One region of the Pseudomonas sp. EA_35y_Pfl2_R111 genome, then DNA from elsewhere that is predicted to be linked to it. Evidence: predicted binding sites of a transcription regulator. Region 1 holds the regulator's gene; each other region holds the start of a gene.

Region 1 (7,285 bases):
AGGGCAAGCGGCCTGCGCCGCTCACCAATCTGCCGATCCCTTCGGATCTGCGCCGCGACGAGTGAACGGCTGCAGCCGGAACCCCGGCTGCTTGGTAGCCGTTTATTCGATCACACCACAGGCCACGCGCGCGCCACCGCCGCCTAGGGGTTTTGGATGGTCGGCATGGTTGTCGCCGCCGGCATGCACCATCAGCGACAGGCCTTTCAGCTCGCCGAGATTCTTGATGCGAGGCGCCAGCACGGGTTGGCTGGCCTTGCCCTCAGTCGTGACCAGCAGGGCAGGTAGATCGCCCAGATGGCCGTCACCCCAGGGCAGGTCGTGTTTGCCGGTGTTCTGTGGGTCCCAATGTCCGCCTGCGGCCCCTGCCGCCGAGGGTTGGCCATCCTTGGGTGCGGGGTCGCAGCTGGGCTTGCCGTGGACATGGAAGCCATGCACGCCGGGCTCAAGGTCGTGCAACTGCGGGGTGAATACCACGCCATGAGGGCTCTCGCTGATACGGACGGTGCCGACCGAGGCACCCTGGCCTTTGGCGTCCACGGCCTTGAGTTCGACCGAGAGGTCGGCGGCGTGCAGGCTGGCGGCGCAGCAGCCGGCCAGTGCGGCGATTATCCATTGTTTCATCAGTAACTCCTGGGTAGCTGTCGAGAAGGGTGCGGCGGGCAAGGCCCTCCGTACTGCTGGGACTGGCATTTGCCGCTGAGGTTCGTTGTTTTCATGGCGCGGGCGGGGTTGGCCATGACTATTCGCTCTGACGCGTGCTTGTCTCGAGCTCCAGATAAGACGCCAGGCCAGTGATTTCGGGGCTTCAAAAAAACTGGAGAGTTTTTTGCAATCACTGGCCTGAGGGCGCCACGGGGCGTCAAAAGTTTGAACTGGCTGGGGTAGTGGTGTGGCAATAGATCGCTCGCAAATGATCGGTGACGTGCGCAGCAACCTGTCCGGGTTGAAGCAGGGCAATCTGGGCATTCCGCTGATGCTGCTGGTCATGCTCGGCATGGTCATGCTGCCGATTCCGCCGTTTCTCCTCGATGTGCTGTTCACCTTCAGTATTGCCCTGTCGATCGTCGTGCTGCTGGTGGCGATCTATGCCCTGCGCCCGCTGGATTTCGCGGTGTTTCCGACCATTCTGCTGGCCGCAACCTTGCTGCGCCTGGCGCTTAACGTGGCCTCCACGCGAGTGGTATTGCTCAACGGTCAGGACGGCCATGACGCCGCCGGTAAGGTGATTCAGGCCTTCGGCGAGGTGGTGATCGGCGGCAACTACGTGGTCGGCATCGTGGTGTTCGCCATCCTGATGATCATCAACTTCGTGGTGGTGACCAAGGGCGCCGGGCGCATCTCCGAAGTCAGCGCGCGTTTTACCTTGGATGCCATGCCAGGCAAGCAGATGGCCATCGACGCCGACTTGAACGCCGGCCTGATCGATCAGGCTGAAGCCAAGAAACGCCGCAGCGAAGTGTCCCAAGAGGCCGACTTTTACGGTTCGATGGACGGTGCCAGTAAGTTCGTGCGCGGCGATGCGATTGCCGGCTTGCTGATTCTGTTCATCAACCTGATCGGCGGCATTGCCATCGGCATCTTTCAACATGACCTGAGTTTCGTTGACGCAGGGCGCATCTACACCTTGCTGACCATCGGCGACGGCCTGGTGGCGCAGATTCCTTCGCTGCTGCTGTCGACTGCTGCGGCGATCATGGTGACGCGGGTTTCCAGCTCGGAAGACATGGGCGCCCAAGTCAATCGGCAGATGTTTGCCTCGCCACGTGCGCTGGCCGTAACGGCGGCGGTGATGATTGCCATGGGCCTGGTGCCTGGCATGCCGCATTTCTCCTTTATCAGCCTGGGCCTGGTGGCGGCCGGCGCCGCGTACTGGATTGCCAACAAGCAACGTGCGACCAAAGAAAATGAGATCAAGGAAGTGCAGCGCCAGCAGGAACTGTTGCCCGCGCAGAAGGCCCAAGAGGTTAAGGAACTGGGTTGGGATGACGTAACGCCGGTGGATATGGTCGGCCTGGAAGTGGGCTACCGCCTGATTCCGCTGGTTGACCGTAACCAGGGTGGTCAGCTGCTGGCGCGGATCAAGGGGGTGCGTAAGAAGCTCTCCCAAGAGATGGGTTTTTTGATGCCCTCGGTGCATATCCGCGACAACCTCGATCTGCAGCCTAATGCCTATCGCCTGACCCTGATGGGCGTCAGCGTGGCCGAGGCCGAGGTGTATCCGGACCGTGAACTGGCGATCAATCCAGGTCAGGTGTTCGGTCCGCTCAACGGCATCGCCGCCAAAGACCCGGCATTTGGCCTGGAAGCGGTGTGGATCGACCCGACCCAGCGCGATCAGGCGCAGTCCCTCGGCTACACCGTGGTTGACGCTAGCACCGTGGTTGCCACCCATCTCAACCAAGTGCTGCACAAGCATGCTCATGAGCTGCTTGGGCATGAGGAAGTGCAGCAGTTGATGCAACTGCTGGCCAAGAGTTCGCCGAAGCTTGCCGAGGAGCTGGTGCCGGGGATGATTTCCCTGTCGACCCTGCTCAAGGTGTTACAGAGCTTGCTGCAGGAGCAGGTGCCGGTGCGCGATATCCGCACCATTGCCGAAGCCATCGCCAATGTCGCGGTGAAGAGTCAAGATCCCGCCGCGATGGTGGCAGCTGTACGCGTCGCGTTGGCCCGCGCAATCGTGCAAAGCATTGTGGGACTAGAGCTTGAGCTACCTGTGATCACCCTGGAACCCAGGTTGGAACAGATATTGCTCAACAGTCTTCAGAAGGCCGGTCAAGGCTCCGAGGAGGGCATCCTCCTGGAGCCTGGCATGGCGGAGAAGCTGCAGCGTTCCCTGGTGGAGGCGGCGCAGCGCCAGGAAATGCTCGGCAAGCCAGTGATACTGCTGGTGGCCGGTCCGGTCCGGGCGATGCTCTCGCGATTCGCGCGGCTGGCGGTTCCGAGTATCCATGTACTGGCATACCAGGAAATTCCGGATAACAAGCAGGTCACCATCGTTGCGACGGTGGGGCAGAACTAACCGAGGTTACAGGCCATGCAGGTCAAACGCTTTTTCGCCGCCGATATGCGTACCGCCATGAAGCTGGTGCGTGATGAGTTGGGTGCCGACGCCTCGATCATTGGCAATCGTCGGGTCGCCGGTGGTGTCGAACTGACCGCCGCGCTGGATTATCAGGTGCCTGCTGCACCGGCTCGCCAGCCCAACCCGGCGCTGGAAGCCGAGTTGCGCAAGACCCAGGCAAAAATCGCCACGGCCCAGGCCGAGCTGACCACCCGCACCCAGGTAGATGCCGGCAAGGACCGCCAGCTGTTTGGCGCTGCCGACAGCATGCCGGCCGACAGTTTGGCTGCCGTGATGCGTAAATCGCAGGCGGCGCCTGCTGCGGCCACCGATCAGCGCGCGCTGGATGCCATGCGTTTTGAACTGCACGGTCTGCGCGAATTGATTGAAGTGCAGCTGGGTTCGATTGCCTGGGGCCAATTGCAGACCCGCCGCCCGCAGCAGGCCAATCTGTGGCGTCGCCTGCAACGCATGGGGCTGTCGGCCGAATTGTCGAAGGCGCTGCTGGAGCGTGTCAGCGGCGTGACCGAACCTCGTCAGGCGTGGCGCATGTTGCTCGCGCACCTGGCTCATGCAATCAAAACGCCGAAGCAGGAACCGATGGATGAGGGCGGTGTGATCGCCTTGGTGGGCCCGGCCGGCATGGGCAAGACCACCACCCTGGCCAAGCTGGCCGCGCGTTACGTGCTCAAATACGGCGCGCAGCATATTGCCCTGGTCAGCCTGGACAGTTACCGCATTGGTGCCCAAGAGCAACTCAAGACCCTAGGGCGCATTCTCAACGTCCCGGTAACCCTGGTCGACCCCGGTCAGTCATTGACCCAGGCCCTGGCCCCATTAGCACGCAAGCGCGTGGTGCTGATTGATACTGCCGGCTTACCAGCCAATGATCCGGCGCTGCGCATGCAACTGGAAACGCTGGCCAGTCGTGGTGTCAACGCTAAAAATTATCTGGTGATGGCCGCTACCAGCCAGAGCCAAGTGCTGAAAGCCGCCTACCATAGTTATAAGCGCTGCGGCTTGTCTGGCTGCATTCTGACCAAAGCGGATGAGGCGACGAGTCTGGGCGAGGTTTTAGGACTGGCTATTAGCCAGCGTCTACCGGTAGCCTATCTTACTGATGGGCCACGCATTCCCGATGATTTGCAAGTTCCGCGCAGTCATCAATTGGTTAGTCGGGCCGTGGGGCTGCAGGCCAATCAAGATCCAAGCGAGGATACGATGGCGGAGATGTTTGCCGGCCTTTACCAGCAACCCGCACGACGCGTCAGTTAAGCGCCATGCTGTTGGAACTAAACCGCGCTTAGCCGGCCAAGTGGCTCCAGTCGAAGTTAGACAAGGTGTGTAGAAATATGGGTATGCATCCCGTTCAGGTGATTGCGGTGACCGGCGGCAAAGGTGGCGTCGGTAAGACCAATGTGTCGGTGAACCTGGCATTGGCCCTGGCTGACCTTGGCCGCCGGGTGATGCTGATGGACGCCGACTTGGGCTTGGCCAACGTCGATGTGCTGCTTGGTCTGAGCGCCAAACGCACCCTGGAAGACGTTATCAGTGGTGAATGTGAGCTGCGCGATGTGCTGCTTCAGGGCCCCGGTGGCGTTCGTATCGTGCCGGCAGCGTCTGGCATTCAAAGCATGGTGCAGCTGTCGCCCATGCAGCATGCTGGGCTGATCCAGGCGTTCAGCGATATCAGTGACAACCTCGATGTGCTGATCATCGACACCGCCGCGGGTATCGGTGATGGCGTGGTCAGCTTCGTGCGCGCCGCTCAGGAAGTATTGGTGGTGGTGTGTGATGAGCCAACGTCGATTACCGACGCCTATGCGCTGATCAAACTGCTCAACCGCGATCACGGCATGAACCGTTTCCGGGTATTGGCCAACATGGCTCATAGCCCGCAGGAAGGTCGTAACCTCTTTGCTAAGCTGACTAAAGTCACTGACCGCTTTCTCGACGTTGCCCTGCAGTACGTAGGTGCAGTTCCTTATGACGAGTCAGTGCGCAAGGCCGTGCAGAAACAGCGCGCGGTTTATGAAGCCTTCCCGCGTTCGAAGTGCGCGCTGGCGTTCAAGGCGATAGCCCAAAAAGTCGATGCCTGGCCATTACCGGCCAATCCGCGTGGTCATTTGGAGTTTTTCGTTGAGCGTCTGGTGCAGCAACCGACCGCAGACACGGCCATATGACAGCAGCTTCTGGACTTCGTATGTATAGCAAGGCGCAGGCGCAGGACTCCCAACATCAATTGATCGAGCGCTACGCGCCCTTGGTCAAACGCATCGCCTATCACCTGTTGGCGCGCTTGCCGGCCAATGTGCAGGTCGACGACTTGATCCAGGCCGGGATGATCGGCTTGCTCGAAGCGTCAAAAAAATACGACTCCAGTAAAGGCGCCAGTTTTGAGACCTTCGCCGGTATTCGCATTCGCGGCTCCATGCTGGATGAGGTGCGTAAAGGCGACTGGGCCCCACGCTCAGTGCATCGCAATAGCCGTATGGTCAGCGACGCGATTAGAAAAATTGAGGCCAGAACCGGCAGAGACGCTAAAGATCAAGAGGTTGCGGCCGAACTCCAATTGAGTCTCGAGGATTACTACGGCATTCTTGGCGACACTTTAGGCAGCCGCCTATTCAGTTTCGACGACCTGTTGCAGGACGGCGAGCACGGTGGGCTGGGTGAAGACGCTGGCAGCAACCACCTCGAACCTTCTCGTGATCTGGAAGATGAACGCTTTCAGGCGGCCCTGGCAGATGCCATTGCCAACCTGCCGGAGCGCGAGCGCCTAGTGTTAGCGCTATATTACGATGAAGAATTGAATCTTAAAGAGATCGGTGAGGTGTTGGGGGTTAGCGAATCACGTGTAAGCCAACTACACAGTCAGTGTGCCGCTCGTTTACGCGCTCGTTTGGGCGAGTGGCGCGCACATTGAGTTGTACTCGCTAATGCTAGGCCGGTTTCACGATTAAAAGCGCACACAGGGTGCTGGGTGCGTTTGGGACTGTACGGAGGTCGACTTGGACAAGAACATGAAAATCCTCATCGTTGATGACTTTTCAACGATGCGACGGATCATCAAGAACCTCCTGCGTGACTTGGGGTTCACCAACACCGCAGAAGCCGATGATGGCGTTACCGCGCTGCCCATGCTGCAGAGCGGCAGTTTCGATTTCTTGGTGACGGACTGGAACATGCCCGGCATGACGGGTATCGACCTGCTGCGCGCCGTGCGTGCGGATGAGCGCCTGAAAACCCTGCCGGTGCTGATGGTAACCGCTGAAGCTAAGCGCGATCAGATCATCGAAGCAGCCCAGGCTGGGGTTAACGGTTATGTAGTCAAACCGTTCACTGCCCAGGTACTGAAAGAGAAGATTGAAAAAATCTTCGAACGCGTCAACGGCTGATGTCTGCCATGAGGTTGCTATGGAACATAACGATTCCGCTCAGGGTGATCTTGAGTCGTCCCTGAAGCACAACGCTCGCCAACTGGTAGATAGCCTGGAACAAGGCAACTTTGGTGAAGCGGTACAGCTAATACATGAGCTCAATAAAGCGCGTGATCGTGGCCTGTACCACGAAGTCGGCAAGCTGACCCGTGAGCTGCACAACGCCATTGTCAACTTCCAGCTCGACCCCCGTGTGCCACATGCCACAGAGGTCTCGCAAATCACCGATGCCACCGAACGCCTGAATTACGTCGTGACGATGACCGAGAAAGCGGCCAATCGCACCATGGACTTAGTCGAGCAGAGCGCACCACTGGTCAATGACCTCAGCGATGAGGCGCAGAGTTTGAGCGCTGATTGGGGGCGCTTTATGCGCCGCGAGATGAGCGCCGATGGCTTTCGTGAATTGGCCAAGCGTGTTGAGTTGTTTCTCGCGCGCAGCGAGCGTGACGGCGCCAAGATATCGGGTCACCTCAACGATATTCTCCTGGCTCAGGACTATCAGGATCTGACCGGGCAGGTGATCAAGCGCGTAACCCAGTTGGTGACCGAAGTGGAAAGCAATCTGCTGAAACTGGTGCTGATGGCCAGCCAGGTAGACCAGTTCGCTGGCATTGAGCACAACCATGAGTTGCTCCGCGCCGAACAAGAAAAACAAAAAGAGCCTTCCCGTGGTGAAGGTCCGCAGATTCATGCCGATAAGCGTGAAGACGTCGCATCCAATCAGGATGATGTCGACGACCTGCTTTCCAGCCTGGGATTTTAGGAGCACGTCTTATGA
Region 2 (7,285 bases), on a different contig from region 1:
GCAACTGATTCGTGGTTGCGCTGCTTTGCTGGCACTGGCGGCGCTGCCCTTGGCAATTCTGCCGCAGGCCAGCTTGCCGCTGTTGTTTGCCGGCGGTTTTGCGGTGTGCGCCCTGCAATTCAGTCTTTACCCGCTGGCGGTGGCGCTGGCCAATGATCATGTCGAGGCTGAGCGACGGGTATCGCTGACCGCGATGCTGCTGGTGACTTTCGGTGTTGGTGCGAGTATCGGGCCGCTGCTGGCGGGTGTGCTGATGCGCTTTCTTGGCGCCAACATGCTGTATGTTTTCGTCTGTGTCTGCGCCTTGATTCTGGTGCTACGTATCCGGCCAGAGCGCGTCACCCATCTGCATCAGGTTGAAGACGCGCCGCTGCACCATATCCCCATGCCGGATAGCACCACCAGCTCGCCGCTGACGGCAGCCCTCGACCCGCGTGTCGATGAGCAAGTGGTGCATGAGCAGATGCACGACAACATTACAGTGCAAGAGCCAGCAGCTGAGCCTACGGCTCCAGCAGAGCCGCGTGAATGACGCCGCTGCTTAGTGTGGTGATCCCAGTGCGCAATGAGGCGCAGGCGTTACCGGGTTTGCTGGATGATTTGGCGGATTTGCGCTCCACTGGTGCCGAGTTGATCCTGGTCGATGGCGGCAGCAGTGATGGTACCTGCGAACTGGCGCTGGGGCGGGTTGATCAGTTACTCCGAACATCCCCCGGTCGTGCATTGCAGATGAATGCTGGTGCGACCTTGGCTCGCGGGGAGTACCTGTGGTTCGTGCATGGCGATACGCGGGTTAGTGCCGAGTCCCTTATAAGTTTGCAAAAGGCGTTGAGCGAGCGGCCAATGTGGGGGCGTTTCGATGTGCGCCTGTCGGGTCCTGGCCTGGCATTACGGCTGATTGGCGCGATGATCAATCTGCGTTCGCGCCTTAGCGGAATAGCTTCTGGCGATCAGGGAGTATTTGTTGTCCGGCAGCGATTCGAGGCTTTGGGTGGTTATGCGCCGATTCCGTTAATGGAAGATTTGCACCTTTGTCGCCGTTTGAAAGTGCTGGCATGGCCGCGCTGTCTGCGCCCGCCGCTTGTAACGTCTAGCCGGCGCTGGGAGCAGAATGGAATCTGGCGTACCGTGGTGCTGATGTGGTGTTTGCGGCTGGCCTATTACTGTGGCGTCAGCCCGGAAAAACTCGCTCGTCAGTACCGTCGAGGGTCGCTGCTATGAATCTGTCGATCTCATTGCATATGCTCGCTCGAGCACCCGTACCGGGTCGGGTAAAGACACGGTTGATCCCGGCATTGGGGGCGCAGGGTGCTTGTGATTTGCAGCGGCTGTTGCTGGAGCGCGCCTTGCAGTTACCGGCTTATGGCTTTAGCGAGCGCTTTCTCTGGCTGGATGATTTGCCGGATGCTGGTTTGCAGCAGCTGGCGCAAAACCTCGGCTGGACGCTGGTAGAGCAACCGGCTGGCGATCTGGGTGAGCGTATGCGCCGTATTGCCACGCTGGGATTGGCCGAAAGCGATGCAGTAATTCTGATCGGTAATGACTGCCCGGCGCTTGATGGCAGTTATCTGCAGGCGGCGTGCGATGCATTGCAGAAGCAGCCCGTGGTGATCGGTCCGGCCGAAGATGGCGGTTATGTGCTGCTAGGATTGCGTCGCATGACCGCCAGCTTGTTCAGCGATATGCCGTGGGGCACGGAGCGGGTCTTCGCTATAACGCTGCAACGCCTGCAGCAGCTGGGCTGGCGTCCGGCGCTGCTGACTACGTTGTGGGATGTGGATCGGCCTGAGGATCTGTCACGCCTGGCGGCGTTGGATATCCTTATCTGACGCTAGAACAGCCCGTCGCTTTCAACGCGGCGCGCTTCACGTTGTAGCTGGTAGACGAAGCGTTCGACCAATCGCTGTTCCTGGCCGTTGATGCGATGGAAACGTGCGCCGACAAAGGTGGTGTCGACCTTCTCCTCGTACTGCACATGACGCATTTCAATGGCAGTGGTCATGGCACCGAAAGGAAATCTTGCAGTAAAGCGCTCGTATACTTGGCCAGCTTGCAGGCTGCTGCTGATATTGCCCGGGAAGCGTAATTTGCAGCCGGTTGCCGAGATGTCCAGCAATAGCCCAGGTAGGGCGGCGCGCAGCTTATCGCCGGCCAGCTCGACTTTGATCAGCTCAGCCTGTTTAAGCGGGGCGCGGAATGCGCTGCGCCGTTGGTGATAGGTCACCTCAAGCGGCATCGGGCTAAAGTAGCAGCGCGCGCCTTCATGCTCGGCGATACGCACGTTCTCTTCGCATTTCCAGGCTACACGCACACCTTCATGAAACGCCTCGACATTGAAGGCTTCGCCGTTGGCCAGGTAGCGCTCGCCGTCACTTGGCATCAGTTCATCGAGAATCAGCAGCTTCTTGTCGCGATCAACTTCGATCACGTAGCTCTGGAAGCGTTGGTTGCGTTCGTGGAAGGTGATGATCAGCGGGTCATGGTTTTGTTGCAGTTGGCGCAGGTTGGCAACTATTTCCACCGGTGCCTTGAGCACCTTGGGCGGCTGCGGGCCATCTTCCTGGCTAAAAGGACTGGACACGGTCCATAACTCTCCGAGCAAATGCTATGGCACTAGCATACTGGCAATGTGACAGTATGTCCCCTGTGCCTTTTATAGGTTTCAGGCCTGGCTGAGCGGGCGCTGCTGGCCGATTCTAGCGGCACTGCCGCGGCTGTCATAGAGGCTGGGCGTCTCGTTGCCACGTAGAATGCCGAGCATGCTCTGTGCTGAGGCGTGGCTGGAGCGAATCAATCGACCATTACGCAGGTTTGCCGCTTGGCAGCGTTCGAGCAGGGCATTGAGCTTATCGCCACGCTCAAGCAGCAGTTCACCCTGATTGGACTGTGCGGCAAGGGCTTGCAGCCCTTCGCGATTGGGGGCGAGGTTAAGGCTGGCGAGTACTTGGCTGCGCTCTTTGCCATGCTGGTCGAGTAGGGCCAGCAGCGGTAGTTTTTCCGCCAAAATGCCCTGCAGGCGGGGAAGGTCGCGATCATTCAGCGCTTGGAATTCGGTGTCGATCAATTCAAGCAACTGCTCGGCCGTGCCGATATCGTCGGTGAATAGTTCAAGCAGGTTTGTGTCATGCATTGCGGGCTCTTCGGGGTAATAAGCGATTCAAGGCATTGCTTGAAGCGTCTATTGGGCGACCATTTACCCCAGCGTAGCCCTGTGACTAGCGCTGGGACTCGAAATTAAGCAGTTTGCTAGCGACGCGCTGGCTATCAACTTGGTAGCTACCGTCTTCGATTGCCTGCTTGAGCTGGGCGACACGCTCTTTGTTTACGGTTGGCTGATCGCGCAGCTTCTCGCTGACTTTCTGCAACTGTTGGGCCTCACGGCTCAGTTGTACCGACTCGCCGCTTTTGCCGGCTTGTTGTGGCGCCTGCTCAGCAGATTTGGCCGCGGTTTCAGGTTGTTTGCTGCCGATGGCTTCGTTCTTGCCACCTGCCTGCGCACTGCCGGTCCGCCCCGAATTGGCTGGCGTTGCGGCATTGTTAAGCCGGTTGATGTCGATGACCATGATGCAAAACCTCGAACAGTATTTGGACGCTTGCCTAGCTTGTCGGCATTGCCTTGGAAAACTTTAGGGCAAAAATATCTGCGTCGGTTAACAGTCTAAACACAGTGTGGATAATCGTCAGCTCCACGAGCGCACAAAGTTAAGACAAGAAGCATCGCTACATTGCCACTTCAACTTGCCCAGGCCCGACCACGCGGGCTCTGATGACCCGATTCGAGCGTTGGTTGCGTACGCTGATCTGCTTGCCAATAGTGCCGTCTGATAGGGCTTCGCCCGGCATACGTACACTGATACCGCCACTGTGGGCGCTGATTACGACCTGGTCGCCTTTACGTATGGCTTCAGCTGCTTGCACATGGCTCGGCGTAAGCACTTGATCTGGCGATAGTGGGCGCGTCAATTTTTTGCCGATTGCCTGTCGCAGGGCAGTGAGATAGCCCTGGTTAAGCAGGCCAACATCGCGCTCCGCCAGTGCGATATCCATGTCCGTCACTATATTGTTGCGCTTCAGAGGACGACTGACGATCACCACCTCGCGGTATAGACGCACTTGCCCAGGCACGAACACTGTCCATGGAGCGGCGCCATCGCAGCGTACGCGCAACGTCACCCGGCCAATAGGCTCGGCAGGGCTTTCCAGAGTGGTAGTCAGAGGTTGTTCGCACAGCGGCAGGCGCAGGCGTGGGTCGAGCCGGTTGATTTGAATCTCATGGCGGCCAGCGATGTTGCTACGCTGTAAATAATCGCTCACCGCTTGCTCAAGAAAAACCTCGCCAGCGCCGATAAGTTGTTCAGGCCGCGTGGCGTTGGCGGTTACCAAGGCGCTATAGCCGAGTGCCAGCAAAGCGGGTACAACTGCCAGCCAGTAGCGGCATTTTGCCATTGAGTGTCGGTTAGTTGTCGTTTCAATGTTCATATGGGTTAGATAGCAAGGCGCGTGCCGCCTGCTACGCTGACAGCAATCTGTTACTCAAATAAGGAGTTTGGGTATGGCCGGTGTGATGGATTCGGTTAACCAGCGAACTCAGTTGGTTGGACAGAATCGTTTGGAGTTGTTGCTGTTTCGTTTGAACAGCAACCAGCTGTATGGGATCAACGTATTCAAGGTGAAAGAGGTGCTGCAATGCCCCAAGCTCACCATCATGCCGAAATCCAGTCCGGTCGTTCGCGGTGTCGCTAATATCCGCGGCGGTACTATCCCGATTCTTGATCTGTCCATGGCCACCGGCAGCGCGCCGCTGGCTAATATCGACAACAGCTTTGTCATCATCACTGAATACAACACCAAGGTTCAGGGCTTTCTGGTGCAATCGGTCGAGCGCATCGTCAATATGAACTGGGAGTCGATTCATCCACCACCCAAGGGCACCGGCCGCGACCATTATCTGACGGCGGTAACCCACCTGGACGACAAGATGGTCGAGATCATCGATGTCGAGAAGATTCTGGCCGAGGTGGCGCCGACATCCGAAGTTATTTCCGAAGGTGTTCTCACTGCTGAGACCCAGGCACGTGCGGTGAGTATGCGCGTGCTGACCTGCGACGATTCCTCGGTGGCGCGCAAGCAGGTCACCCGCTGCCTGGAGACTGTCGGTGTGGAGGTCGTGGCGCTGAACGACGGACGTCAGGCGCTGGACTATCTGAAGGCAATGGTTGAAGAAGGCAAAAATCCCGCAAATGAATTCTTGATGCTGATTTCCGACATTGAGATGCCGGAAATGGATGGCTACACGCTTACCGCAGAGATCCGCGCTGATCCGCGCATGCAAAAGCTGCACATCATCCTGCATACTTCGTTATCGGGCGTGTTCAACCAGGCCATGGTGAAAAAGGTGGGCGCAGATGATTTTCTCGCCAAGTTTCGCCCGGATGACTTGGCGGCACGAGTAGCTGACCGCATCAATATCGCGGCAGGGGACTGAGGGCTTGGCCCTCAGTGAATCATATGTTTGTCGAGGCCTCGCGAGTGTCTACAGGTAATTTGGATTTCGAGCAGTTCCGGACTTTCCTGGAAAAAGCCTGCGGCATCCTGCTTGGCACCAACAAGCAGTATCTGGTTTCCAGTCGGCTCAACAAGTTGATGGAGCAGAACAGCATCAAGACTCTGGGTGAGTTGGTGCAGCGCATGCAGACCCAGCCGCGCAGTGGGTTGCGTGAGCAGGTGGTCGATGCCATGACGACCAATGAAACCCTGTGGTTTCGCGACACTTATCCCTTTGAAGTGCTGAAAAACCGTGTGCTGCCGGAGATGATCAAGGCAAGCCCTGGTCAGCGCCTGCGCATCTGGTCGGCGGCTTGTTCCTCGGGGCAGGAACCCTATTCACTGTCGATGACCATCGATGAGTTCGAGAAGACCAATATCGGTCAGCTCAAGGGCGGTTTGCAGATTGTTGCCACCGACCTTTCGCCAACCATGTTGATCAACTGCAAGTCCGGTGAGTACGACAGCCTGGCAATGGGCCGCGGTCTTTCTCAGGAGCGTCTGCAGCGCTATTTTGACCCGAAAGGGCCGGGGCGCTGGGTGGTCAAACCGGCGATTCGTAGTCGTATCGAGTTCCGTCCGCTGAACCTGCTGGACAGTTACGCCAGCCTGGGCAAGTTCGATGTGGTGTTCTGCCGTAACGTGCTGATTTACTTCTCAGCCGAGGTGAAAAAGGACATCCTCACGCGCATTCACGCCATGTTGAAACCGGGTGGTTATCTGTTCCTGGGTGCTTCTGAAGCGCTCAATGGTCTGCCTAACCACTACCAGATGGTGCAGTGCAGCCCTGGGATTATCTATAAAGCGAAGTAATAGTCGTAAGTATCAAAAAACGGGAGGCTATTAGCCTCCCGTTTTTTATTGCGGCCTTACAAGTTACTGGCCTGGACCGCTGGCGTAGGAGGCAGGCATTTACTGTAGGTATCCGGCTCAAGGTAGGGCTGCAGAATGGGCGCCATGCCCTTGAGTACCTGCACCGGTAGCGCCGAGGTGAAACGAAAGCTTTCTGCAGCGCGGCCGGGGACGAATGCGGTGAGGGTGCCGTAGTGGCGTGAGCCGAGGTAGAAGACGAAGGTCGCGGTGCGGTTCATCGCTCGCGAGCTGAGCACTCGGCCACCAGCGCCAACGGTTTCGATGCGGTTATCGCCTGTGCCGGTTTTGCCACCGACCTTGAGCGGCTGGCCATCGGCCTGGGTAAAGCTGCCGAGCAAGCGTCGCGCGGTGCCGGTTTCAACCACATCGGCGAGCGCGCTGCGCAGCGCCGCTGCGACCTCAGAGGCCATGACTCGCTTGCCCTCGGTGTGGTCGCGGACTACCAGGGTGTCGTAGGGCGTATCAGCGGCAAAATGCAGGCTGTCGATGCGTGCGGTGGGCTGGCGAATGCCATCGTTCTGGATAATTCCCACCAGCTCGGCCAGCGCTGCCGGGCGGTCGCCGGAACTGCCAATGGCGGTGGCCAATGATGGCACCAGGTGGGCGAAGGGATAGCCGAGGTTTTGCCAGCGCCGATGAATATCGAGGAAGGCTTCCACCTCCAGCATGATACGGATCCGGCTGTCGCGTGCGCTCTTATGGCGGCTGCGGAACAGCCAGCCGTAGACTTTCTGGCGCTCGTCCTGGCTGGCGGCCACAGCATTGCTGAAGGTGGCTTGCGGTTGTTCGATCAGATAACCCAACAGCCACAGCTCAAGCGGGTGTACGCGGGCGATATAGCCCTGGTCCGGCAGGTCGTAGGCACCGG
Region 3 (7,285 bases), 120 kb from region 1:
TGGGCGGTGAAGAAAGATCGTGGCGAATTCGACCAGTTTGCCGGCGCCACCATCACCCCGCGTGCAGTGGTCAAGGCGGTACACAAGGCCCTGCAGTATTTCGATGCCAATCAAGAGCAGCTGTTCACAGCCCTGGTGAAGTCCAATGGCTAGTCCGAGCTACCGCGAAATCACCCTTAACGGCCTGTGGAAGAACAACCCCGCGCTGGTGCAACTGCTCGGCCTCTGCCCACTGCTCGGAGTAAGCAATTCAGCGGTCAACGCCCTCGGCCTGGCGCTGGCCAGTGCTGTGGTACTGATCTGCTCTGGCACCGCGGTGTCGTTGGTACGCGGCGTGGTTAACACCGCCGTACGCCTACCCGCCTTTGTGATGATCATTGCCGCACTGACCACCTGCATCGAGCTGCTGATGCAGGCGTTCACCTACGAGCTGTACCAGATTCTCGGCATCTTTATCCCGCTGATCACCACCAACTGCGTGATCCTTGGCCGTGCCGATGGCTTTGCCGCGAAGAATGACCCAGCGCGCGCGGCCTACGACGGCCTGATGATGGGTCTGGGCTTCGGCGTAGTGCTGGTGATGATCGGCGCCCTACGCGAACTGCTGGGCACCGGTGCGGTATTTGCCAACATGCACCTGCTGTTCGGCCCTATCGCCGCCAACTGGCAGCTGACGCTGATCTCCGAGTACCAGGGCTTCCTGCTGGCCATCCTGCCGCCAGGCGCCTTTATCGTGCTGGGCCTGCTGATCGCCTGCAAAAACCGCGTGGACGAAGTGCTGGCCGAGCGAGCCAAGGCGCAGCAGGTTGATGCTCCAGTGCAGAGCCGCCGCGTGCGGGTGACCGGAGTGATCGAGTGAACGCCGCAAAGCGCTACGAGATCTTCCGCCGCCTGCATGAAGACAACCCCGAGCCGAAGACCGAGCTGGCCTACAGTTCGCCGTTCGAGCTGCTGGTAGCGGTCACCCTGTCCGCCCAGGCCACCGACGTCAGCGTCAACAAGGCCACCGCCAAGCTATTCCCGGTCGCCAACACCCCGGAGGCGATCTACGCGCTGGGCGTGGAGGGGCTGAGCGGATATATCAAGACCATCGGCCTGTACAACAGCAAGGCGAAGAATGTTATCGAGGCCTGTCGCATCCTGATCGAGAAACATGGCAGTCAGGTACCAGATAACCGCGAAGACCTCGAAGCCCTGCCCGGCGTCGGACGCAAGACCGCCAACGTGGTGCTTAACACCGCGTTCCGCCAGCTGGCCATGGCGGTGGATACGCATATTTTCCGCGTCAGCAACCGCACCGGCATCGCTCCCGGAAAGAATGTGGTGGAAGTGGAAAACAAGCTGATGAAGTTTGTGCCCAAGGAATTTCTTCTCGATTCACACCACTGGCTGATCCTGCACGGCCGCTATGTGTGCCAGGCGCGCAAGCCGCGCTGCGGCAGCTGCCGCATCGAAGATCTGTGCGAATACAAACAGAAAACCTCCGACGATTGAGCCGCTATTCAGCCGCTCAATAAGCTGATTGAAAAAATCTTTTTTACCCGCCCAGGTTTTGCCGCTATAAGGTGCGCAAATCAGGTTGTGTGAAAACGTAGCGAGCGAAGGTCAGGCAAGGCGGAAACAGGCGAACTCGCGGAGTTTACGAGCTGTAAATGAGCAGTGTGAGCCTGTTTCCAACGCAGCATGACCGAGCGCAGTAGTTTTTCACAGCAGCTGAATGGCCCTGGTAGCCTGGAGTGAATTTATGAGCACTGACAAAGAAGAACTTGAGCTCGACGAAGATTTTGTTGCCGAAGAAGCGGATGAAGCCGAAGCGCCGGTAGAGGTTGCCAAGACCAACCTGACCAAACGCCGGATCATCGACAACTTCCTCGAAGAGCGCCGCTTGCACAAGCAATTGGCCGAATACGACTTCGACCTTTAACGTTGTCGCGAGCAAAAAAAGCCCCGCTACGCAGCGGGGCTTTTTTTGCTCAGCAATAAGCAGCGGACCCTAATCGGCGCGCGATGGCGACAACAGCTCAATCTTGTAGCCGTCCGGATCCTCGACAAACGCCAGAATGCTGGTGCCGTGCTTCATCGGCCCTGGCTCGCGGGTGATCTTGCCGCCGCGGGTGCGAATGTCTTCGCAGGCCTTGTACACATCGGCCACTTCCAAGGCGACATGGCCATAGCCAGTGCCCAGCTCGTAACTGTCCACACCCCAGTTATGGGTCAGCTCAATCACGCTGTTATGTGCCTCATCTCCATAACCGACGAAGGCCAGGGTGAACTGCCCTTCTGGATAGTCTTTGCGGCGTAGCAAGGTCATACCCAGGACTTCGGTGTAGAACGCGATGGATTTATCCATATCGCCGACGCGCAGCATGGTGTGCAGCAGTCTCATCAGATGTCTCCTCATCGTTGCCCATGTTACGGGCTTATAAATGCAAACCCCGGCTTATGGCCGGGGTTTGGTGTGGCTCAGGAGCTCAAGTCTATCAGAGCATCTTGCGCCCTTTGCCCGCAGCGATGCGCATGCGCAAGGCGTTGAGCTTAATGAAGCCGCCAGCGTCCGCCTGGTTGTAAGCGCCGCCATCTTCTTCGAAGGTGGCGATATTGGCGTCGAACAGCGAGTCATCGGACTTACGACCGGTGATGATCACGTTACCCTTGTACAGTTTCATGCGCACCACACCATTCACGTTGGTCTGGGAAGCGTCGATCATCTGTTGCAGCATCAGACGCTCAGGGCTCCACCAGAAACCGTTGTAGATCAGGCTGGCGTACTTGGGCATCAGCTCGTCTTTCAGATGAGCAACTTCGCGATCCAGGGTGATCGACTCAATGGCGCGGTGGCCCTTGAGCATGATGGTGCCACCAGGGGTCTCGTAGCAGCCACGGGACTTCATGCCGACAAAGCGGTTCTCGACGATATCCAGACGACCGATACCGTTCTCACCGCCGATGCGGTTCAGCTCAGCCAGTACGGTGGCTGGGCTCATTTCCTTGCCGTCGATAGCAACGATGTCGCCCTTACGGTAAGTCAGCTCGATGTAGGTCGGTGCATCCGGCGCGGCCTCAGGGGAGACAGTCCATTTCCACATGTCTTCTTCGTGCTCGGTCCAGGTGTCTTCCAGCACACCGCCTTCATAGGAGATGTGCAGCAGGTTGGCATCCATGGAATATGGCGATTTCTTCTTGCCGTGACGCTCGATCGGGATGGCGTGCTTCTCGGCGTAGTCCATCAGCTTCTCGCGCGACAGCAGGTCCCACTCGCGCCACGGGGCGATGACTTTTACGCCTGGCTTGAGCGCGTAGGCACCCAGTTCGAAACGCACTTGGTCGTTACCCTTGCCGGTGGCGCCGTGGGAGATGGCGTCGGCACCGGTCTCGTTGGCGATTTCGATCAAGCGCTTGGCTATCAGCGGACGGGCGATGGAAGTGCCCAGCAGGTATTCGCCTTCGTAGACGGTGTTGGCACGGAACATCGGGTAGACGAAATCACGCACGAATTCTTCGCGCAGGTCGTCAATGTAAATTTCCTTAACGCCCATGGCCTTGGCCTTGGCGCGTGCCGGCTCGACTTCCTCACCCTGGCCGAGGTCTGCGGTGAAGGTCACCACTTCGCAGTTATAAGTATCTTGCAGCCACTTGAGGATCACGGAAGTGTCCAGGCCACCGGAATATGCCAGGACTACCTTGTTTACGTCGGCCATGCCATCAACTCCACGGGGTTGTGCGGGAAAACCGACGATTCTACTGCCCATGCCGCCTGATTTACAGAGGCGCGACAGCTTGTGACGATCAAGCGACGGATAATTGTTGAACAACTGACGAATAGCAGGTGCTAGGAGGTAGCGGCTGGGGCAGTCGCTTCAGGGGCCGGAGCAGGTGCTGGCGGCACTGCTGATTCCGGCACCCGATCTAGAAGAATGGTTACCCGGCGATTCTTCGCGCGGTTGGCTTCATTGGTGTTCGGCGCCACCGGATAGCGCTCACCATGGAAGCGCATGGTGATCTGCTCGGCAGGAATACCACTGGCCTTGAGGTACTCCATCACGGCCAGCGCGCGACGACGCGACAGGTCGCGATTGGTCAGCCGATTGCCGCTATTGTCGGCATGGCCATCGAGCTGGATTCGATTGACGCTGGGGTCGGCCTTGAGAAAGCTCAGGATGATGTCCAGCTTGGCCTGAGCCAGCGGGTCCAGATCGATACCACCACCCGGAAAGCCCACCTGGCTCTTGCGTACCTGATCGAAATTCACCGGCAGAAGTTTGGCCGTGCAATCCAGATAATCGTTGTATGCCTTGCCGAATTTGGCTGGCAGCAAGCGAACTTCAACCGCATCACCGCCCATCGCCGCACGATGCCTCACCAGCGGGCTGCGGCCTTCCAGGAGGCCGGTGAGCAAGCGCGTGCCCTGCTCCTGAGAACTGTTGAACAGTACCTCGGCCGGCACCACGCTGACCGAACCCAGATTGATATCACCGCGCCCCGGCTGCCAGGGCGCAGCGGCCGCCAGCAAGGTTGCATTGCCGGCACCCAGCCAGCGTTCACGGGCTTTCAGGCTAAAAGTCACCTGCTCGCCGGCCCGGCGCACAAACACCCCGGAACCGAAATCGGTGATCGGCTGCGACAGGCGGCACTCGAACTGATCGCCATCGACCTGCCATTCGATCTTCTCCAGACGCGTCTGGAAACTGATGGCAAGGACGGGCTGGCTTGCCAGCAGGCAAAGCACCGCGAGTGAATAGGGTCGCACGACAGACTCCAGGTAATACGGCTTACCCTCTGTCTATCGGTGACGGTCGAGAAAACTTGAGCCGCCATATGCGGCTAGTGCTGAGACGGCATCAGCTACTTGCGGGTCCAGCCATCCGGCTTTGCCCGCCGAGCGAGCTTTCAGCGTGCCGCCACGGGGCTTTTCCGGTAGCATTCTCGCCACGTTTCGCCCGCCTGGAAGCTTCCATGACTGACCGCCTTACCCTGCTGCGTCCCGACGACTGGCACATCCACCTGCGCGACGGCGGCGTTCTGCCGCACACCGTCGGCGATGTAGCCCGCACCTTCGGCCGCGCCATCATCATGCCCAACCTGGTACCGCCGGTGCGCAACGCCAGCGAAGCCGACGCCTATCGCCAGCGCATTCTCGATGCCCGCCCTGCCGGTAGCCGCTTCGAGCCGCTGATGGTGCTGTACCTCACCGACCTGACTCAGCCTGAAGATGTGCGCACGGCTAAAGCCTCGGGCTTCGTACATGCGGCCAAGCTCTACCCGGCGGGTGCAACCACCAACTCCGATTCCGGCGTGACCAGTATCGACAAGATTTTCCCGGTGCTCGAAGCCATGGCCGAAGTCGGTCTGCCGCTGCTGGTGCACGGTGAAGTGACGCGCAGCGAGATCGATGTGTTCGACCGCGAAAAGGTCTTTATCGGTGAACACCTGAGCCGTGTGGTAGAACGCTTCCCAACCCTGAAAGTGGTGTTCGAACACATCACCACCCGTGATGCGGTGGAGTTTGTGCAAGGCGCTTCGGCCAACGTCGGCGCCACCATCACCGCCCACCACCTGCTCTACAACCGTAACCACATGCTGGTTGGTGGTATTCGTCCGCACTTCTATTGCCTGCCGATCCTCAAGCGCAACACCCACCAGGAAGCCCTGCTGGATGCGGCCACCAGTGGCAGTGCCAAGTTCTTCCTCGGCACCGACTCAGCGCCACATGCCCAGCACGCCAAAGAAGCCGCCTGTGGCTGTGCCGGCTGCTACACCGCCTACGCCGCCATCGAGTTGTATGCCGAAGCCTTCGAGCAACGTAATGCCCTGGATAAGCTGGAAGCCTTCGCCAGCCTCAATGGCGCCGACTTCTACGGCCTACCGCGCAACACCGACAGCATCACCCTGATTCGCGAAGACTGGACCGCCCCGGCGAGCCTACCGCTAGGCGAACTGTCGGTTATTCCTTTGCGTGCGGGTGAAACCCTACGCTGGCGCCTGCTGGAGGCAAACGCGTGAGCGAAGACCTGTACGAAGACGAACTAGAGAGCTCTAACTCCGGCCCGCGCCACCCTATGGCGGCGCGCTTTCGCGGTTACCTGCCGGTGGTCGTGGATGTGGAAACCGGTGGTTTCAACAGCGCCACCGATGCCCTGCTGGAAATCGCGGCCACCACCATTGGCATGGACGAAGGCGGTTTCCTTTATCCAGAGCACACCCAGTTCTTCCGCATCGAGCCATTCGAGGGTGCCAATATCGAGCAGGCGGCGCTGGACTTTACCGGCATCAAACTCGATCACCCGTTACGCATGGCCGTCACCGAAGAGCACGCGTTGACAGAAATTTTCCGCAGCCTGCGCAAATCGCTGAAATCCAACAGCTGCAAGCGGGCGATCCTGGTCGGCCACAACAGCAGCTTCGACCTGGGCTTTCTCAATGCTGCAGTGAACCGTACCGGCATCAAGCGCAACCCGTTCCACCCGTTCTCCAGCTTCGACACCGCCACCCTGGCGGGCCTCGCCTATGGCCAGACCGTACTGGCCAAAGCCTGCCAAGCCGCCGGCATCGACTTCGACGGCAAGGAAGCACACTCGGCCCGTTACGACACCGAGAAGACTGCCGAATTGTTCTGCGGCATCGTCAATCGGTGGAAAGAGATGGGCGGCTGGATGGACTTCGATGACTGACCTGCCCTTGTAGCGCAAAGCAGTCATCCATATAAAAGCCCCGCATCTGCGGGGCTTTTATATGCAACAGCGCAGGTCAAACCTGCGCTGCTTCTATCAGGCGCTTTGCGCCAGGTCCATCAACTCACGATTGGCCACAGCGTACATGGCGTAGTCGGTAGCAGTCGCGGCACGCAACTCTCCCAGCATCAACTTCCAGCGATCAACCAAACGGCGGTGCTGATCGAGCCACACGCCAACACGCCCCTCGATATCCGTCGGACCTTCAGCCATCTGCAATACCGATACGGTGATCGCACGCTGCTGCCAGTCCAGGTCATCGCGGAAGGCTTCACGGGCCAGCGCCTGCCAGTTGTTTTCCACCGGCAAACTGGTGATCTGCTGCAAGTACCAGGACAGTTCCAGCGAGTCGCCAATGGTGAAGTAAGCGGCTGCCACCTGGGCCGGTTCCTGGCCAGTGACATCCGATGCCTCGATAATTGGCAACAGGGTGTACAGATGGCTGGTGCCCGCCACAACACGGGCCAGAACCTCCGGCACACCGGCTTCGACATACGCCTGGAAGCGGGCCAGCCACTGCTCGCGGGCCGGGCCTTCGAGCAATTCGTCCAGACTCA
Region 4 (7,285 bases), on a different contig from region 1:
GGCAGGAGGCCAGCCCTCAGGTCATCACCCTTAACGAGCAGTTGGGTTATTGCCCATTACCGCGGCAGGAACGAACGGCCGAGATCGTGCGCCCGGATCATGATTTGTTGCTGCTGATGTTCAGCCTGTCCCAGGGGGCAGGTGTGCAAGGTTAATCTTCTTTAATTCTTACTGACGCACATAAAAAAGCCCTGCAATGCAGGGCTTTTTTATGTGGTGCTGAGGCTGTCAGTGGGCGTTAGCCGGCTTATTGGGAGCGTCGGGTTGTGCCAGCAGGCTGTATACGCAGGGCAGCACGAACAGGGTAAACAGCGTACCAATCGACATCCCGGTGGCGATCACCAGCCCGATATCGAAACGGCTCACTGCGCCGGCGCCGGTTGCCAGAATCAACGGCACCATGCCAAACACCATAGCAGCGGTCGTCATCAGCACCGGACGCAGGCGAATTGCCGCCGCTTCTTCGACCGCCTCACGGCGTGACAGGCCTTTCTCGCGGCGCAGCTGGTTGGCGAACTCGACAATCAGAATGCCGTGTTTGGTGATCAGGCCAATCAGTGTCACCAGGCCCACCTGGGTGTAGATGTTCATGCTCGACAGGCCAAGGAACAGCGGAATCAAGGCGCCACAGATCGACAGCGGCACCGTGATCATGATCACCAGCGGGTCGCGGAAACTCTCGAATTGCGCCGCCAGCACCAGGAAGATTAGCGCCAGGGCTAGGCCGAAAGTGATGTACAGCGCGTTGCCTTCCTGCACCAGTTGGCGCGACGCACCGGCGAAGTCGTAGGCGTAACCTGCTGGCGCTTCCTCCCGCATGATCTGCGTCACCGTCTCGACGGCTTCACCCATGCTGACGATTGGCACGCCCTGGATGATCGCCGAGTTGAGCTGCTGGAACTGGTTGAGCTGGGTCGGCCGCGCGCGGTCGCTGACCTTGACCAGGGTCGACAGTGCGAGCATCGCACCGCTTTCGCTTTTCACGTAGTAGCTGCCCAGCCACTCCGGATTGTCGCGGTAGGCGCGCTCGACCTGGGCAATCACCTTGTAGCTGCGCCCGTCGATGGTGAAACGGTTGATTTCACCTTCACCGAGCAGGCTGGCCAGGGTCAGACCGAGGTCTTCCATGGATACGCCCATTTGCGCGGCTTTCTCGCGGTCGATTTCCACCACCACTTCCGGTTTGTCGAAGGCCAGGTCAACATCGAGGAAGGCAAATTTTCCTGACTCCACGGCCCGTTTCTTGACCTTCTCAGCCACCTGCAGCAGTGACTGATAGTCATTAGGCGTGTTGATCACAAACTGGAACGGCAGGCCCTCACCGGTGCCCGGCAGGGACGGCAGGTTGAAGCCGAAGATCTGCAGGCCGGCGATCTGCGACAGGCGACCCTGTACCTCCGGCAGAATCTCCATCTGCGTGCGCTCGCGCTCGTTCCACGGCGTCATCAGAAAGCCGCCGATACCCGACTGCACACCGTTAAAGCCGTTGATCTGGAACGAGGAGTAGTACTCGGGGAACTCCTTGAAGATGGTCACGAACTCATCGGTGTACTTGTTCAGGTATTCCAGGTTGGTCGGTTGCGGTGCGCTGGCCATCATAAAGATGATGCCCTGATCTTCTTCCGGGGCCAGTTCGCTTTTGGTGAACTTGAGCAGCACCGGGATCAGGCACATGACGATTACCGCAAACACCAGCACCACCGGACGGGTATCCAGGGTTCCATGCAGGGCGCGCTGATAGCGTTGCTTGAGATTGTCGAAGATCTGATCGAGCTTGTGCGCCAGGCCCGACGGATTCTCTTCATGACGCAGCAGCTTGGCGCACATCATCGGCGACAGGGTCAGCGCGACGATGCCAGAGATGATCACCGCGCCGGCCAGGGTCAGGGCAAATTCCTTGAATAGCGCGCCGGTAAGGCCTTCCAGGAAGCCGATAGGCGCGTACACCGCCGCCAGGGTGATGGTCATCGACACCACCGGTACGGCGATCTCGCGCGCGCCCTCGATGGCTGCATCGAACGGCGTTTTGCCTTCCTCGATATGCCGGTGGATGTTCTCCACCACGACGATGGCGTCGTCCACCACCAGACCGATGGCCAACACCATGGCCAGCAGAGTTAGCAGATTGATCGAGTAGCCCATCAGCTGCATAAAGAACATCACGCCGATCATCGACAGCGGGATGGTGATCACCGGGATCAGCACCGAGCGGAACGCGCCGAGGAACAGGAACACCACCACGATGACGATCAGCACTGCTTCGCCGAGGGTCTTCACCACTTCGTCGATCGAGGCCTGGATAAACAGCGTGGCGTCATAGGCGATGGAGACTTTCAGGTTCGGCGGCAGCTGCGCTTCCAGGTCCGGCAAAACCTTGCGCACTTCCTTGATCACGTCCAGCGGGTTGGCCCCCGGCGTGCCCTTGATGGCGATGTACACCGAGGGTGTGCCATCGAAGGAGCTGATCGAGTCGTAGCTTTCCGCACCCATTTCCACCCGCGCCACATCGCGGATCAGCACGCGGCTGTCGCCCACGGTCTTCAGCGGGATGGCAGCGAAGGCCTCGGCCGACTTCAGGTCGGTTTCGGCGTTGATGCTGGTGACCACGTATTCGCCTTTTACTTCACCCGCAGCTGCGAGGAAGTTGTATTTGCGCACCGCGTCATTCACATCGCTGGCGGTCACGCCATAAGCACCCATCTTCACCGGGTCGAGCCACAGGCGCATGGCAAACACTTGATTGCCGAGAATCTCGGCCTCAGCCATGCCGGGCAGGGTGGCCAGCTTGGGCTGGATCACCCGCGACAGGTAGTCGGTAATCTGCGGGTTGCTCAGCTCCTGGCTGTAGAAGCTGATGTACATCAGCGCCGTGGAGTCGGCGGCCTCCTTGCTCAGCACCGGGTCTTCGGCGTCCTGCGGCAGCTGGTTCTTCACCTCGTTGGCCTTGGCCAGCAGTTCGGTGAACAAGCGGTCGCTGTTCGCGCCGATACGCGCATAGATCGAAATGATCGACACGTTCTGCCGGCTCACCGAGGTCATGTAGTCGATGCCGTCGGCGCTGGCCAGGCTCTGCTGCAGCGGCTGGGTGATATAGCCCTGGATGGTTTCGGCATTGGCCCCGGGGTAGGCCGTGGTCACCGTGATCAGGGCGTTTTCCATCTGCGGGTATTGGCGGATGGTCAGTTTGCTGAATGCCTGGAAGCCAAGCAGGATGATCAACAGACTGACCACAGTCGCCAATACCGGGCGACGGATAAAGGGATCAGTAAAAGCCATAAATATATTCCTTTACGCCTGCGCGTTTACTCGGCGCTCGGCTTGGCCTGGGCATTGGCGATGCTGACGTGGGCGCCGCTATCCAGCTTCAGCTGGCCGGCGGACACCACCTGCTCACCGGCCTGCAGACCTTTGTTAATCACCACTTGGCCGTCGCGGCGCTCACCGGTTTCGACAAAGCGGCGTTCGACTACCAGCTCGGCCTGGTCTTTGTCGTCTTTGACCGGCTGGCCTTCGTCAGCTTTTTTCTCGCCGATCACGTATACCGAGTTGCCATACAGGGTGTAGGTGATGGCGGTTTCCGGGACGACAATCAGGTTCTGCTCGCCGGGCAACAGCACTTCCAGGTTGGCGAACATGCCGGGCAGCAGTTTGTTGTCCGAGTTGACCAGCATGGCGCGCACCTGCACGTTGCGGGTGGTGTCTTCGACCTTGGGGTTGATCGCAACGATTTCGCCCTCGAACACCTCGTTCGGGTAAGCCGCCACGCTGAAACGCACACGCTCGCCGATGGCCAGTTTGGGCACCGCCTGTTCTGGCAGGAAGAAGTCGACGTAGAGCTTGCTCAGGTCCTGCAGGGTGGCGATGGTGGTGCCCGAGGATAGGTAGTCCCCGACGTCGACCTGACGGATGCCGATGGTGCCGGCAAACGGTGCATTGATGCGCTTCTTCGCCAACATGGCTTTCAGTTGAGCAACGCTGGCGTTGGCCTTTTGCAGGCTGGCGGACAGGCGGTCAAACTCGCTTTTCGAAATGCTCTGGCGGTTGACCAGGCTGCGGCCGCGCTCGAATTCGACGCGGGCTAGGCCCAGTTCAGCTTCGGCGGTGGCCAGGCTGGCCTGTTCAACGTCGCTGTTCATCTGAATCAGCGGTTGCTGCGGGGTGACCTGCTCGCCAGAGCGGAACAGCACCTGTTGTACGGTGCCGCCGACCTCCACGGTCAGGTCAACGCCCTGGAAAGCCTTGAGCGTACCGATGGCTGGCAGGCGACCCTGCCACGGGCGTTCTTCTGCCGTTGCGGCATCGACGCTGATGGCGGGCTGCGGTGCCGAGAACATCTGCACTTGTTGGTAGATGGAAAAGCCTTTGTAGGCGGCGAGGGCGAGTACCACGACGAGTACTGCGCCGAGCATGATCAGCATGCGGCGGAGCAACATATTCCGGTTCCTTGGCAAGGCGGTTGAATAGCCTGGGAATAGGCAAGAGGGGCACCTTAGACCGCGCGCCAAGGCCTGTCAAAGATTCGCATTTGCAAAATGTTGTTGTGCAAAAGTTGCCTGATTGATCAAGTGCTTTTTAAGCAAAATGCCAGCATAAGCTGGCATTTTGTGTGTTGCGCTGTGCTGCTCAGGCACTCAGGCGTTGGGTCACTTCGTTGAGTTGGCCAGAGAGGACTTGCAGGTTTTGCCCGGCGCTTTCGGTGCGCTGCACGTTCTCCTGGTTGGCGGTGGCGATGGCGGTGATCTCGGTAAGGTTGCGCGAGATGTCTTCGGCCACGGAGGTCTGCTCTTCGGCGGCGGTGGCGATCTGCCTGTTCATATCGCGGATCGCTTCCACCGCGCTGGTGATCAGCTGCAGCGTCGCGCCGGCCTCGGTGACCTGAGTCACGCCTTCCTCGCTGCGCTGCTGACCGCTTTCAATGGCGCGTACCGCATTCACCGCGCCGGTTTGTACGGTGTCGATGATCTGGTGGATTTCTGCGGTGGACTCGGCGGTACGCTGCGCCAGGGTGCGCACCTCGTCCGCGACTACGGCAAAACCGCGGCCTTGTTCGCCGGCGCGGGCAGCCTCAATGGCGGCATTGAGCGCCAGCAGGTTGGTTTGCTCGGCGATGCCGCGAATTACTTCCAGTACCTTGCCGATGCGCCCGCTATCGGCTTCCAGGCGGCGAATCACCTCCGAGGTGTTGCTGATTTCGCCGCGAATATCGGTAATGGTTTTGATGGTCGCCTGCATCACCGTTTCGCCCTGACGCGCCGCGCTATCGGCAGCATCGGCCGCGCCGGCGGCTTCGGCAGCGTGGCGTGCGACTTCCTGAGCGGTGGCGGACATTTCGTGCATGGCAGTGGCGACCTGATCGGTACGCGAGAACTGTTCGCGTGTGCCCTGGGCCATCAGGGTGGCGATGGAGTTGAGTTCGCCACTGGCGATGTCCAGGTCCGCCGTGCTGCGTTTCAAGCGGGTAAAGGTGTCGGAGAGGAAGTCGCGCAGAATATTCGCGGCAACGGCCAGATTACCCAGCTCGTCCTGGCGGGTGGAGTCGACGCGCTTACCGAAATTACCCTGGCTAAGTTGCGCAATATGCTCGATCAGCTCGCGGATTGGATTGATCAGGTTGCGGTTGATCAGCCATAGGCTGAACAACGCGATCACCACGGTAGCGCCGAGCATCAGCAGGGTGCCGAAGGTAATGGTGCGATCTGCCGAGGCGTTGATCAGGTTGGCCTGCTCCAGGCTCTGCTCATGCAGTTCGCTGGACAGTGCCTCCAACTGCTGCGTGGTGTTGCGGTCAATGCCGGAGACTGCCTTGTCGCCGACCGCAGCGTCACCACCGGCGGCGACAAAAGCATCACGGCCCTTGCGGTAATTGGCGCCGAGTGTCTGATGCTCACTGCGCAGCGCGTCGACCTTGGTTTTCAGTGCACGGTCGGCGCTGGCCAGTTCGCTCAATTTGCCCAGTAAGTCCTGCACCTTGCGCTCCTGCGTTTCAAACTGGCTCCAGTATTTGTCCAGTTGGGCTTTGTCGCTGCCACGCAGCAGCACGTTCTTCCATTCCTGCACTTGGGTCTTGAAGTTCAGGTTGGTCGATTCGATCAGCGTCGAAGCCGCCAACGGTCCTTCAAGTAGGCCCCGATAGGACTGCATGCCGTTGGAAAGGAAGCTGAAGCAGGCCAGTGCCGTGACCAGAATCAGCGCCAGGCTGCCGCCGAGCAGGGCGAGGATTTGCGCGCGCAAGGATTTTTGCAGAAACATGGGTCATACCCCTGAGTGTGGGAGGCGGGATGCCAGTGACGCTGAACGCGCCCGAACTGCGAAGATCCCTATCGACTGGTATCAGCTGGGCCGGATTGCCGAGAAGCAGCGGCTCGCTAGGAGTATAGATCGGCTCTGCGGCAGCGTTCTTTAACGTGCCGCAGGCGTGTTACAGATTCAGCGGTGGGGCGGTCTAGGCCAGGCGCAGGTGGTTGTCCCACAGGCCTGCGGGGAGTTGTAGCGGCAGGCTGCTGATCTCGGCGCTGCGGCAGTCATATAAGCGGCAACGGCCGACGCCACTGCTGACCACAAAGCCTTCGGCTACCGCGCCAACGCCGGCGCAGTCGGCCAGGGACGCATCCAGGCGTAGCTCGGCACTGTCCAGATCCCAGATAAACACCCGGTTGCCGCGCGGTGCGGTCAACGCTAGCAGACGCCGCTCGCTGTGGATCGCCACGCTGGCGGTGTACTGGCTCATCAACTGGCGCTGTGCCTCGGCTACCGGGAAGTGCTGGAAGGGCTGGCCGGGGCGTTTGATCGCCAGCAGTGGCACCACATCGCTGGCCTCGCCCATATATTGCTGACCGCTGACCAGGGTGCCGTCGCTGGCTACGGCCATATGCCGCACGCTGTTCATCCGTTCGGGCAGCTGCTCCTGGCTGATCAGGCTGCCGTCGCGGCGCAGCAGCACCAGGCTGGACTGCATGGCATCAAGGTTCATTTCCACCCGGCTGTCGGCCTCGGTGCGGATGCCGCCGTTGGCCACCGCCAGGGTTTCACCGTCTGGCAGCCAGAGTAGCTGGTGCGGCCCGATGCCGTGGGTCGACAGTTCGCTGCTGCGCAGCAACTGTTCACCTTGCAGGCGATAGACACCGAGTACGCCGCGACCGGGGTCAGAGGTGTCGTTCTCGGTGGCGTACAGCCATTCGCCGTCCTTATGGAACACCGCATGGCCATAGAAGTGGCGCTGGTTGGGTGAATTCAGGGTCTGCAGCAGGCGGCCGTCACGGGTGTCGATCAGGTAGCTCTGGGTGCT

What was found. Region 1 encodes FliA, which starts transcription of late flagellar genes. Its sites were predicted from a motif close to CTAAAGTTTNNNNNNNNNNNGCCGNTAA; they were not measured.
Positions count from the first base shown of each region.
Region 2: the regulator FliA is predicted to act here: its motif matches at 3,603-3,630, upstream of flgM (flagellar biosynthesis anti-sigma factor FlgM).
Region 3: the regulator FliA is predicted to act here: its motif matches at 4,781-4,808, upstream of AACY25_RS12005 (flagellar protein MotY).
Region 4: the regulator FliA is predicted to act here: its motif matches at 6,376-6,403, upstream of AACY25_RS05055 (methyl-accepting chemotaxis protein).

Region 1 is NZ_CAXAOM010000002.1:839,272-846,556, reverse strand. It holds gene flhB (flagellar biosynthesis protein FlhB) at 1-65, shown strand, start outside; gene sodC (superoxide dismutase [Cu-Zn] SodC) at 103-624, opposite strand; gene flhA (flagellar biosynthesis protein FlhA) at 899-3,022, shown strand; gene flhF (flagellar biosynthesis protein FlhF) at 3,038-4,339, shown strand; gene fleN (flagellar synthesis regulator FleN) at 4,417-5,247, shown strand; gene fliA (RNA polymerase sigma factor FliA) at 5,244-5,990, shown strand; gene AACY25_RS12540 (chemotaxis response regulator CheY) at 6,088-6,462, shown strand; gene AACY25_RS12535 (protein phosphatase CheZ) at 6,482-7,270, shown strand; gene AACY25_RS12530 (chemotaxis protein CheA) at 7,282-7,285, shown strand, end outside.
Region 2 is NZ_CAXAOM010000001.1:611,707-618,991, reverse strand. It holds gene AACY25_RS03125 (MFS transporter) at 1-532, shown strand, start outside; gene AACY25_RS03120 (TIGR04283 family arsenosugar biosynthesis glycosyltransferase) at 529-1,221, shown strand; gene AACY25_RS03115 (TIGR04282 family arsenosugar biosynthesis glycosyltransferase) at 1,218-1,829, shown strand; gene AACY25_RS03110 (flagellar brake protein) at 1,832-2,581, opposite strand; gene AACY25_RS03105 (flagella synthesis protein FlgN) at 2,663-3,130, opposite strand; gene flgM (flagellar biosynthesis anti-sigma factor FlgM) at 3,216-3,563, opposite strand; gene flgA (flagellar basal body P-ring formation chaperone FlgA) at 3,721-4,479, opposite strand; gene AACY25_RS03090 (chemotaxis protein CheV) at 4,553-5,485, shown strand; gene cheR (protein-glutamate O-methyltransferase CheR) at 5,530-6,357, shown strand; gene AACY25_RS03080 (transglycosylase domain-containing protein) at 6,414-7,285, opposite strand, start outside.
Region 3 is NZ_CAXAOM010000002.1:719,049-726,333, forward strand. It holds gene rsxG (electron transport complex subunit RsxG) at 1-153, shown strand, start outside; gene AACY25_RS11980 (electron transport complex subunit E) at 146-859, shown strand; gene nth (endonuclease III) at 856-1,494, shown strand; gene AACY25_RS11990 (PA3496 family putative envelope integrity protein) at 1,745-1,924, shown strand; gene gloA (lactoylglutathione lyase) at 1,994-2,386, opposite strand; gene AACY25_RS12000 (argininosuccinate synthase) at 2,481-3,698, opposite strand; gene AACY25_RS12005 (flagellar protein MotY) at 3,830-4,747, opposite strand; gene pyrC (dihydroorotase) at 4,954-6,000, shown strand; gene rnt (ribonuclease T) at 5,997-6,668, shown strand; gene AACY25_RS12020 (NAD-glutamate dehydrogenase) at 6,765-7,285, opposite strand, start outside.
Region 4 is NZ_CAXAOM010000001.1:1,038,475-1,045,759, reverse strand. It holds gene AACY25_RS05070 (hypothetical protein) at 1-155, shown strand, start outside; gene AACY25_RS05065 (multidrug efflux RND transporter permease subunit) at 229-3,276, opposite strand; gene AACY25_RS05060 (efflux RND transporter periplasmic adaptor subunit) at 3,303-4,433, opposite strand; gene AACY25_RS05055 (methyl-accepting chemotaxis protein) at 4,624-6,249, opposite strand; gene AACY25_RS05050 (DUF1513 domain-containing protein) at 6,443-7,285, opposite strand, start outside.